One region of the Mesorhizobium sp. WSM1386 genome, then DNA from elsewhere that is predicted to be linked to it. Evidence: predicted binding sites of a transcription regulator. Region 1 holds the regulator's gene; each other region holds the start of a gene.
What was found. The regulator PhoB, encoded in region 1, activates phosphate uptake and scavenging genes when phosphate is short. The targets are predictions, from matches to a motif close to TGTCATNNANCTGTCAT.
Positions count from the first base shown of each region.

Region 2: phnC (phosphonate ABC transporter ATP-binding protein) is a predicted target of PhoB. The motif match lies at 867-883, and genes of this name have one in related genera.
Region 3: AC0NIH_RS16565 (esterase-like activity of phytase family protein) is a predicted target of PhoB. The motif match lies at 1,272-1,288, and genes of this name have one in related genera.
Region 4: olsB (l-ornithine N(alpha)-acyltransferase) is a predicted target of PhoB. The motif match lies at 1,363-1,379, and genes of this name have one in related genera.

Region 1 is NZ_CM148373.1:1,411,360-1,413,559, forward strand. Features, by position in the region: gene phoU (phosphate signaling complex protein PhoU) at 1-688, shown strand, start outside; gene phoB (phosphate regulon transcriptional regulator PhoB) at 705-1,394, shown strand; gene AC0NIH_RS06925 (ROK family protein) at 1,713-2,200, opposite strand, start outside.
Region 2 is NZ_CM148373.1:1,698,013-1,700,212, forward strand. Features, by position in the region: gene phnC (phosphonate ABC transporter ATP-binding protein) at 1-787, opposite strand, end outside; gene AC0NIH_RS08315 (DUF1868 domain-containing protein) at 922-1,632, opposite strand; gene AC0NIH_RS08320 (DapH/DapD/GlmU-related protein) at 1,716-2,200, opposite strand, start outside.
Region 3 is NZ_CM148373.1:3,373,977-3,376,176, reverse strand. Features, by position in the region: gene AC0NIH_RS16570 (GcvT family protein) at 1-1,095, opposite strand, end outside; gene AC0NIH_RS16565 (esterase-like activity of phytase family protein) at 1,396-2,200, shown strand, end outside.
Region 4 is NZ_CM148373.1:1,766,899-1,769,098, forward strand. Features, by position in the region: gene AC0NIH_RS08630 (trimeric intracellular cation channel family protein) at 1-346, shown strand, start outside; gene olsB (l-ornithine N(alpha)-acyltransferase) at 424-1,299, opposite strand; gene AC0NIH_RS08640 (hybrid sensor histidine kinase/response regulator) at 1,585-2,200, opposite strand, start outside.

The DNA of each region.
Region 1 (2,200 bases):
AGCCTTCGACGAAGATCTCGGACAGATCAGCAGGCTGATCAGCGACATGGGCGACCTCGCCGGCTCGATGGTCGGCGGTGCCACCAAGGCGCTGCTGAACTCCGACAATGCGCTCGCCCAACGCGTCGTCTCCGATGACGCGATCATGGACGCGCGCCAGCGCGAGCTGGACGACCGCGCCATCACGCTGATCGCCAAGCGCCAGCCGATGGCCGACGATCTGCGCCACGTCGTCGGCTCGATCCGCATGGCCGGCGATCTCGAACGCATCGGCGACCTTGCCAAGAACATCGCCAAGCGCGTCGGCACGGTCGGGCTCTCCGCCACGCCGCGCGACCTGTCGCACTCCATCGACGCGATGGCGCAGCTGGTGCTGATCCAGGTTCAAGGTGTCATCGAGGAATATGCGGCGCGCGATGCCGCCGCACTGGCCAAGCTGCGCGCCGACGACGAGCGTATCGACGTCAAATACACTTCGGTGTTCCGAGAACTGCTGACCTACATGATGGAAGATCCGCGCAACATCACCGCCTGCACGCATCTTCTGTTCTGTGCCAAGAACCTCGAACGCATCGGCGACCACGTGACCAATATCGCCGAGAATGCGTATTATGTGCTGACCGGCACGCAGCTGCCCGCCAATCGCCCGAAGCAGGACGAAACCGCGATGTCGGCGCCGGCGGCATAGCAGGGGTGACCAGCCGATGATCGCGCCACGCATCATGGTGGTGGAGGATGAGGAGCCGCTAGGGGTGCTGCTCCGCTACAATCTGGAATCGGAAGGCTACCAGGTCGAGGTGGTGACGCGCGGCGACGAGGCGGAGATCCGCCTGCAGGAGAACGTGCCCGACCTTCTGGTGCTCGACTGGATGGTGCCGGCGGTGTCCGGCATCGAACTCTGCCGGCGCCTGCGGATGCGGCCCGAGACCGAGCGGCTGCCGATCATCATGCTGACCGCGCGGGGCGAGGAGAGCGACCGCGTGCGCGGCCTGTCGACCGGCGCCGACGACTATCTGGTCAAGCCGTTCTCGACGCCGGAATTCATGGCACGCGTCAAGGCGCTGCTGCGCCGCGCCAAACCTGAAGTGCTGTCCAGCGTGCTCAAGGTCGGCGATATCGTGCTCGACCGCGAATCGCACCGCGTCTACCGCAAAAAGAGCGAGATCCGGCTCGGACCGACCGAGTTCCGCCTGCTCGAATTCATGATGCGCCATCCCGGCCGCGTGTTCTCGCGCAGCCAGTTGCTCGACAATGTCTGGGGCGAGACGATCTACATCGACGAGCGCACCGTCGACGTGCATGTCGGGCGGCTGCGCAAGGCGGTCAACAATGGCCGCATGCCGGATGTGATCCGCACGATTCGTGGGGCGGGCTACGCGATCCGGGAAGATTAGGTTCTTCGGCGCGGAAGGTTAGACAGTCGGATTTCGTGCTTAAGCCGGATCGCTTTACCTTGGCGATTCGCGAAAACGTCCATTGCTTCGTCCTCCACGGGCGGAGCAAGGAGCGAAGCGACGCGGCGTAGACCCGAGGATCCATGCCGCGACTTCGAAGCGTTGCCTCGGTGCGGAATTCTGCTCCGCTGCACTCCGTGGCCAAGGTCGCGGCATGGATCCCAGGGTCTCCGCGACGGAGCTTCGCTCCTGCTCCGCCCAGGGATGACGAAGTCGTGAGGCTTTGTCCAACCCACGGGTGTTACGATGGCTTCGATTTCACGCCACGTTCTTCCCAGCGGCGCCCCCTCTCGCCTGCGCGCCTGGCGCGAAAATTTCCTGGTCGACGAAGGTCAGAGCGCGCATGGCGCAGCCTTCGCGGATCAGCGGCAGTTCGTTCGGCTCGGTGTCGAAGGAGATCGATTCCGAGTGCTGGCCACCGGCGGTCCGGGCAATCGCCTCGCGCAAGGCCGGCTCGATCAGGTCGAAGGCGGCGGCGCTGACGCCGACCATGGCGACGGGGGCGGGATCGATTAGCGCGAACAGGCTGCCCAGGCCATAGCCGAGCGCCTCGCCGGCCTTGCGATAGGCCTGGCGCTCCGGGCCGTCCTTGTCGCGCGCCGAGGCCGCCAGCGTCCGCATGTCGGCGTCGCTGACGTCGACCGGTTCGGTGTCCTCGCCAAGCTGCCTCGCATTGCGCCAGATAGCATAGTTGCCGGCATAGGCCTCGACGCAGCCGCGCCGTCCGCAGCGGCAGAGCGCGCCGC
Region 2 (2,200 bases), 290 kb from region 1:
TGGAAGTGATGGCCTCCGAAATCTCGCCACCATTGCTGTCGGCGCCATAGACGAGGCGGACGGCCTCGCGGTCGAGCTCTTCCGGCGCGCCATCGAAGACGACCTTGCCGGCGGCCATGCCGATGATGCGGTTGCAATAGGTGCGGGCGGTATCCAGGGTGTGGAGGTTGGTGACGACCGTGATGCCTTCGCGCAGATTGATGTCCTGCAGCGAATCCATCACCACCTTGGCATTGAGCGGGTCAAGCGAGGCGATCGGCTCGTCGGCAAGGATCACCCTGGGCTGCTGCATCATGGCGCGGGCGATGGCGACGCGTTGCTGCTGGCCGCCAGATAGCGTGCCGGCGGGCTGCAGTGCCGTGCGGGCGATGTCGAGCCGTTCGAGCGCGGCGACGGCCTCGGCGCATTCGGCGCGGGAGAACATGCCGAAAAGGTTCGATATCGTCGAACGGTGGTTCAGCTTGCCGAGCAGCACATTGGTCAGCACGTCGAGGCGCGGCACCAGGTTGAACTGCTGGAAGATCATGGCGCAGTCGCGCTGCCAGCGCCGCAGCGGCGAGCCGCGCAACTGGGAGACTTCGGCGCCGTCAAAGAAAATCGACCCCTGGCTGGGATCGATGAGACGGTTGATCATGCGAAGAAGGGTAGATTTGCCGGCGCCGGAACGGCCGATGACGCCGACCATCTGACCTTGTGGGATCGAGATGTTGATATCGCTGACAGCGGTGTTCTTGCCAAATCGTCGGGTGACGCCGCGGATTTCGAGCGTGGCTGAGGTTGCTGGCATGGGCAGGTTCCCGTCAGGACCATGTTGATCGTCAGGCTTCTCGCCTAACGCAGCCACATGAACCTGCCGTGTCGCCTTGATGTCAGTTTTGTTACGCTCCACAGGCGCTGCGTCATGCGCCCGTTTCCGCGCGATCAGCCGAGCACCTGCAATTCCTCGAAATGCTCCATGTCGCGGAAGCTGCAGAATGCGGGCGGCTTGATCTCGATGACCGGCGCCTGGCGCGCGAAAAGCGCCAGGCAATCGTCGAACAGCGTCTGCCACGCGGCCGCCTTGTCATCGGCAAGACGCTGGATCTGATAGGCGAAGGTGATGTGGAAGACGTAAGCGTCGTGATCGGGGTGCCGGTACCCGAACGGGACCGCCAGCGCATCGCGCCATCGACGCATGATGCGCACATCCTCGTCCGTCGCACCGGCAACGGTGAGGCCGGTCGGCACGACTTCGACGACCCTGATGTTGAACGGACCGAACCCCCGGAAATCCCTCAGCCGTTCCAGATAGAGGTGGGTCATGGCCTCGATGCTGGTGTCCAGCGGAACGTCCTGCGGCCAGTAGGGCAAGCGGCGGCGGTATTCGATGATGCCCTGGAACAGCGTCATGTGCAGGCTGGAGACCGGCGTGAAGGTGAGCCGGCCGGCGTCAGGCATCGCCATCATCTTCTCGCGCACCGCGAGCACCACGGCCTGCGACGGCGAGCCGCTGACCAGATGACTGACGACGGTGTTGCCGGGCTCGATCAGGAAGTTGCCCGACGTGTCGTAGCGCGTGCCGAGATGCGCCGGTGGGATCGGGTTGGAGCCGGCAAAGAATCCAGCGAGCGAGGGGCTGATTGTGTCGGGCATTGCGATCTCCTTGGGGAGATGGCCTCGTGTCCGAGTCGTGTGTCAAGGATATGAACGAGTTCCCATGACGACGATGTGAGGAGCTATCCCTCGTATTTCTCCAGGAAGGCTTCGGCAGACAGTTCCCGGAAATCATCGAGTGAGGCCCGCAGCCGAGCGTGATCCCAATCCCACCAGGCGAGTGCCTGATAGCGTTCGGCCGTTCGGCGGTCGAAGCGCTCGCGGATCGGTTTTGCCGGCACGCCGGCGACGATCGTGTAGGGGGCGACATCTTTCGATACGACGGCTCCAGCGCCAACCGCCGCGCCATCGCCGACCGTTATGCCGGGCAGGACGGTCGAGCCATGGCCGAGCCAGGTGTCGTGGCCGATGATGACGCGCTTGGCGCGACGCTCCGCGAAGAATTCGCTCTCGTGCTCGGCGTCGTCCCAATAGTCGGAGGCGCGATAGGTGAAGTGGTGCAGCGTCGGCCGCCAGGTCGGGTGGTTGGTAGCGTTGAGGCGCACGCTTGCCGCGATGTTGGCAAACTTGCCGATCGTTGCGCACCAGACGGCGCAATCCTGCATCA
Region 3 (2,200 bases), 2.0 Mb from region 1:
CCACTCGGCCAGCGACTTGCCGACGCCGCCGCCCTGGCTGAAGCCGGCCATGACGCCGCAGGCGACCCAATAATTCTTGAGACCGCGCACCGGCCCGACGATCGGATTGCCATCCGGCGTGAAAGTGAAGGCGCCATTGACCCATTTGCGGATGCCGGCCGTCGCCAGGCACGGAAAGCGCTCATGCGCCTTGGCGAGTTCCGGGCTGATGCGGTCTATATCTTCCGGGATGAGCTCGATGCCGTAGTCCCATGGCGCCCCATCCATGTTCCAGTGCTTCGGGTTCTGCTCGTAGACACCGAGCAGCACGCCCTTGCGCTCCTGGCGCAGGTAGGAAAAGCCGTCGAGATCGACGGCGATGCCGATTTCCCGGTCCAGCGCCGCGATCTCCGGAATGTCCTCGGTGATGAAATAGTGATGCTCCATGGGCGTCACCGGCAGGTCGACGCCGGCCATGCGGCCGAGCTGCTTTGCCCACAACCCGCCGGCGTTGACGACATGCTCGGCGACGACGGTGCCCTGCTCGGTAACGACGTCCCAGTGGCCGTCGGCGCGCGACTTTAGCTCGACGACCAGGTTGCGCAGGATGATGTCGGCGCCGCGCTTCTTCGCCGCGCCAGCATAGGCATGGGTGGTGCCGTAGGGATCGAGATGGCCCTCGTTGGAATCGTGCAGTCCGCCGAGCACGCCGGTGACGTCGACGATCGGGCAGAGTTCTCTGATCTCTTGCGGGCCCACCAGCCGGGCGGTCTCGATGCCGACCGACTGGAACACCGCCCAGGCCGATTTCAGCCACTCCCAGCGCTGGGGATCGCTGGCGACGTTGACGCCGCCGGTCATGTGCAGGCCGATGTCCTGGCCGGATTCGGCTTCGATCTCGCGGTAGAGGTTGATCGTGTAGTCCTGCAGCGCCGCCACATTGGGGTCGGCGTTGAGCGCATGGAAACCAGCCGCCGCATGCCAAGTCGAACCGGCGGTCAGTTCGGCGCGCTCGATCAGCGCCACATCCGACCAGCCGAACCGCGTCAGATGGTAGAGCACCGAGGCGCCGACCACGCCACCTCCGATGACGACTGCGCGGTAGTGCGACTTCAAGGCTTCCCTCCCCTGTTCGAGGGCGGCACCATAGACGTACTGGACATATGTGTCTAGTCCGGGCTGCCGACTTGCCGCACTGGGCGAAACTCCGCGTGGCAAAGCGCCATCGATTCGGTCACACGAATGCGCTTCTTTGCTGGTGCACGAACAAGCCGGCGGGCACGCACCGCCGCTGTCACGCAAGCATCATGTTCACGACGTAGATCGCTTTCGGGGAGGCGCGCGCGGCATCATCGAGGTGACGCCTCCTTCAGCTTTCGGCCGCTCCGGCACGCTTCGTCACAAAGAGGATTGTCCATGAAACACCTGCACCGAACCGCGTCGCTTGGCGTCGCGCTGGCCTTGTTCACAGCCTTGACGCCGGCGCTCGCCGACGGCACCGCGACCGTCGGCGGCCTTGTCAACAAGGGCCCCGTCAACAAGGGCCTCGTCGGCGTCGGCCGCATCCCGGCCGCCCAGCGCGACAAGTTCGGCGAAACCTTCGGCTCGGGCTCCGGCATGTCGATCGACACATCGGGCTGGACGCATGACGCTGCCGGCTACAAGGGCTCGCTCTGGCTGCTGCCGGACCGCGGCTACAATGTCGCCGGCACCACCGACTATCGCCCGCGCCTCAATACGATCGGCATCGAGTTTAACCCCGTCGCGCCGGGCGCCGCCCCAGCTACCGGCCAGGAACAGACCGGCGTCAAGGCGACGCTCGCCGACAGCATGCTGCTCACCGACGACAAGGGCGCCGACGCCACCGGCCTCGATCCGCTGTCGGACGTGCGCGCCGCCGCCGGCGACTTGCCGATGCTGCCCGCCGCCACCAACGGCAAGCTCGCCCTCGACAACGAGGCGATCGTGCGACTGCCCGACGGCTCGATGTTCATCTCCGACGAATATGGCCCCAATATCTACCGTTTCTCCGGCGAAGGCCGCCTGATGTCGGCGACCCAGCCGCCGGCTGCCCTGGTGCCGATGCGCAAGGGGACACCGAACTTCTCCTCCGACAATCCCGGCCCCGGTGCCGCCGAGCCCGATCCCAAGGATCCGGAAACCGGCCGCCAGAACAACCAGGGCCTCGAAGGCATGGCGATGACGCCGGACGGCAAGTTCC
Region 4 (2,200 bases), 360 kb from region 1:
GCTGGCTGCCTTTTCAGTGATGGGCGCCGCAAAAGGCCTGGCTATCACCGGCTCGCCGGTGGTTTCCATCATCACCGGCATGCTGACCGCGAGCTTCGGCGGCATCTTGCGCGATCTCCTGGCCGGTGAGCCATCGGTGCTGCTGAAGCCCGAGATCTACGTCACGGCTGCTCTGGCGGGCGCCGCTATCTTCACACTGGGCGACGTCGCCGGACTGCCGCAGCTTGTCTCAGGCTTGGCCGGCTTCGCCGTGGCGCTCGCGGTGCGTGGCGGTGCGCTTCGTTTCGGCTGGGCATTTCCGTCCTACAAGAGCCGGCCCGGCCGGCGGCCTGAGGATATTCCGTAAGAGAGGCAGTAGGGACTAGTCAGTAGTGAGTAGTCAGAGGAGCGTGACTCGTGACGTCTTGCCTACTGCCTACTGCCTCACGCGGCGAAGCGCTGGGCTTCCCCGCCATAGTAGTTGACGTAGCGGGCACCGATCTCCTTGACCGGCATCACCACGAAGACGTCGACCGTCGAGAACTCGCGGTCGATGACGCAGCCGTCGCCGATACGGGCACCGACGCGGAGGTAGCCTTTGACCAAAGGCGGCATCGCCGCGATCGCTGCCTTGGCATTGACCGCCTCGATCGGCATCAGGTCCATGGAACAATAGCGCCCGGTCACCGCGCGCACGTCCCAGGCCGAGTTCGTACGGCAATGATGGGAGAGATAGGTGAGCGCCTCGGCATGCGCCGCCGGCACGGTGCCCTGGAAGGAAGCGCAGCCGGTCATCACGCCGATTTCGTAGTGATTGATGTAGGCCCAGATGCCTTGCCAGAGCGCCTCGATGGTGCGCTTCGAGCGGTATTCGGGCAAGACGCAGGAGCGGCCGAGCTCGAGAAAACGTTGGCCAGGGTGACGGGCGATGAGCTTGGTCAGCTCGAATTCGCCTTCGGAATAGAAGCCTCCGGCGGCAGCTGCGATTTCTTGCCGCAGCAGGCGATAGGTGCCGACGATGCGGCGATGCTCGGGGCCGGAAATTGAATTGTCGAAGACAAGCAGATGATCGCAGAGCGGATCGAACCGGTCGGCGTCACGGCGATCCTGCGCCTGGAACAGATCTTTCCTGGCGCCAAGCTCGTCGTAAAACACCCGGTAACGCACTTCCTGCGCGGCCGCGATCTCGGCCTCGTTGCGAGCCAGCCGCACTTCGAGATTGCCGATTCGGCCGAGTGCTGCGCCCTTTATGACGGAATCGACATTACGTCCGGCAAGCAAGGCGCTGCTGGCGTTCGGCCGAGTGTCACATTCCGGCATAACTGTATGCACGAGTGATTCTCCTTCGAGCCATCCCTCTTGGCACGGGGATACGGTGTAGGTGCAACAGGATTGTGACAGTACCGTGATACGACGTCGCGGGCAATACTTCGTCGGCTGGCGAAAACGGTCAACCGGCTACGTTAGGTGAGGAAACTCGAGGCGCGGCGCGCCCGCGCGGGTTCGGGCAACGCGCTCCAGGCCTTGTTTTCATGCATGTCGCTTTTCCGAGACCAAGGCCCACTTTTGGGCAAATGGATCAGCCACGTGCCGGGAAAAACCGGCTCAAGCGGCGACCTGGCCCTCGACGGCGTTGACCAGCGCGTCGGGATCGAGCGGCTTGGTGACGAAACCGCTGGCGCCGTGGGCAAGCACGGCATGGCGGGTCTTTTCCTGGCTATCGGCTGACAGCACCATGATCGGCACGGGCGGCGCGGATGTCTCCTCCTCATGGCGGCGGATCGCGGCAATGGCGTCCAGCCCATCCATGACCGGCATATGCAGGTCCATCAGTACCACGTCGAAGCGGTGCTTGTGCCCGGCGCTGGTGACGGCCTCGACCGCTGCCTTGCCATTGCCGACCACTTGGACGCGGTGCCCAGCCTTCAACAGCGTGGCACGGGCCAGCATGGCATTGATGTCGTTGTCCTCGGCGATCAGCACCGACAGGCCCTGCTGGCGGTCACTCGAGGCACGTAGCGCGGGTGTGCGACGCTTTTCCGGCTGCGGGTGGGCAAGTGCCGGCGCATGGCTGCTCAAGAGGACACGCAAAAGTGTTCCCCCGCGCACCGGCCGGGCAAGGAAGGTCGTGTAACCGCTGGCGCGGAATTCGCCCAGCATGCCGCGGTCGGTCGGTGCGATCAGCGTGATGGCCTCGCAATCGGAGAAGCCGCTTTGGCGC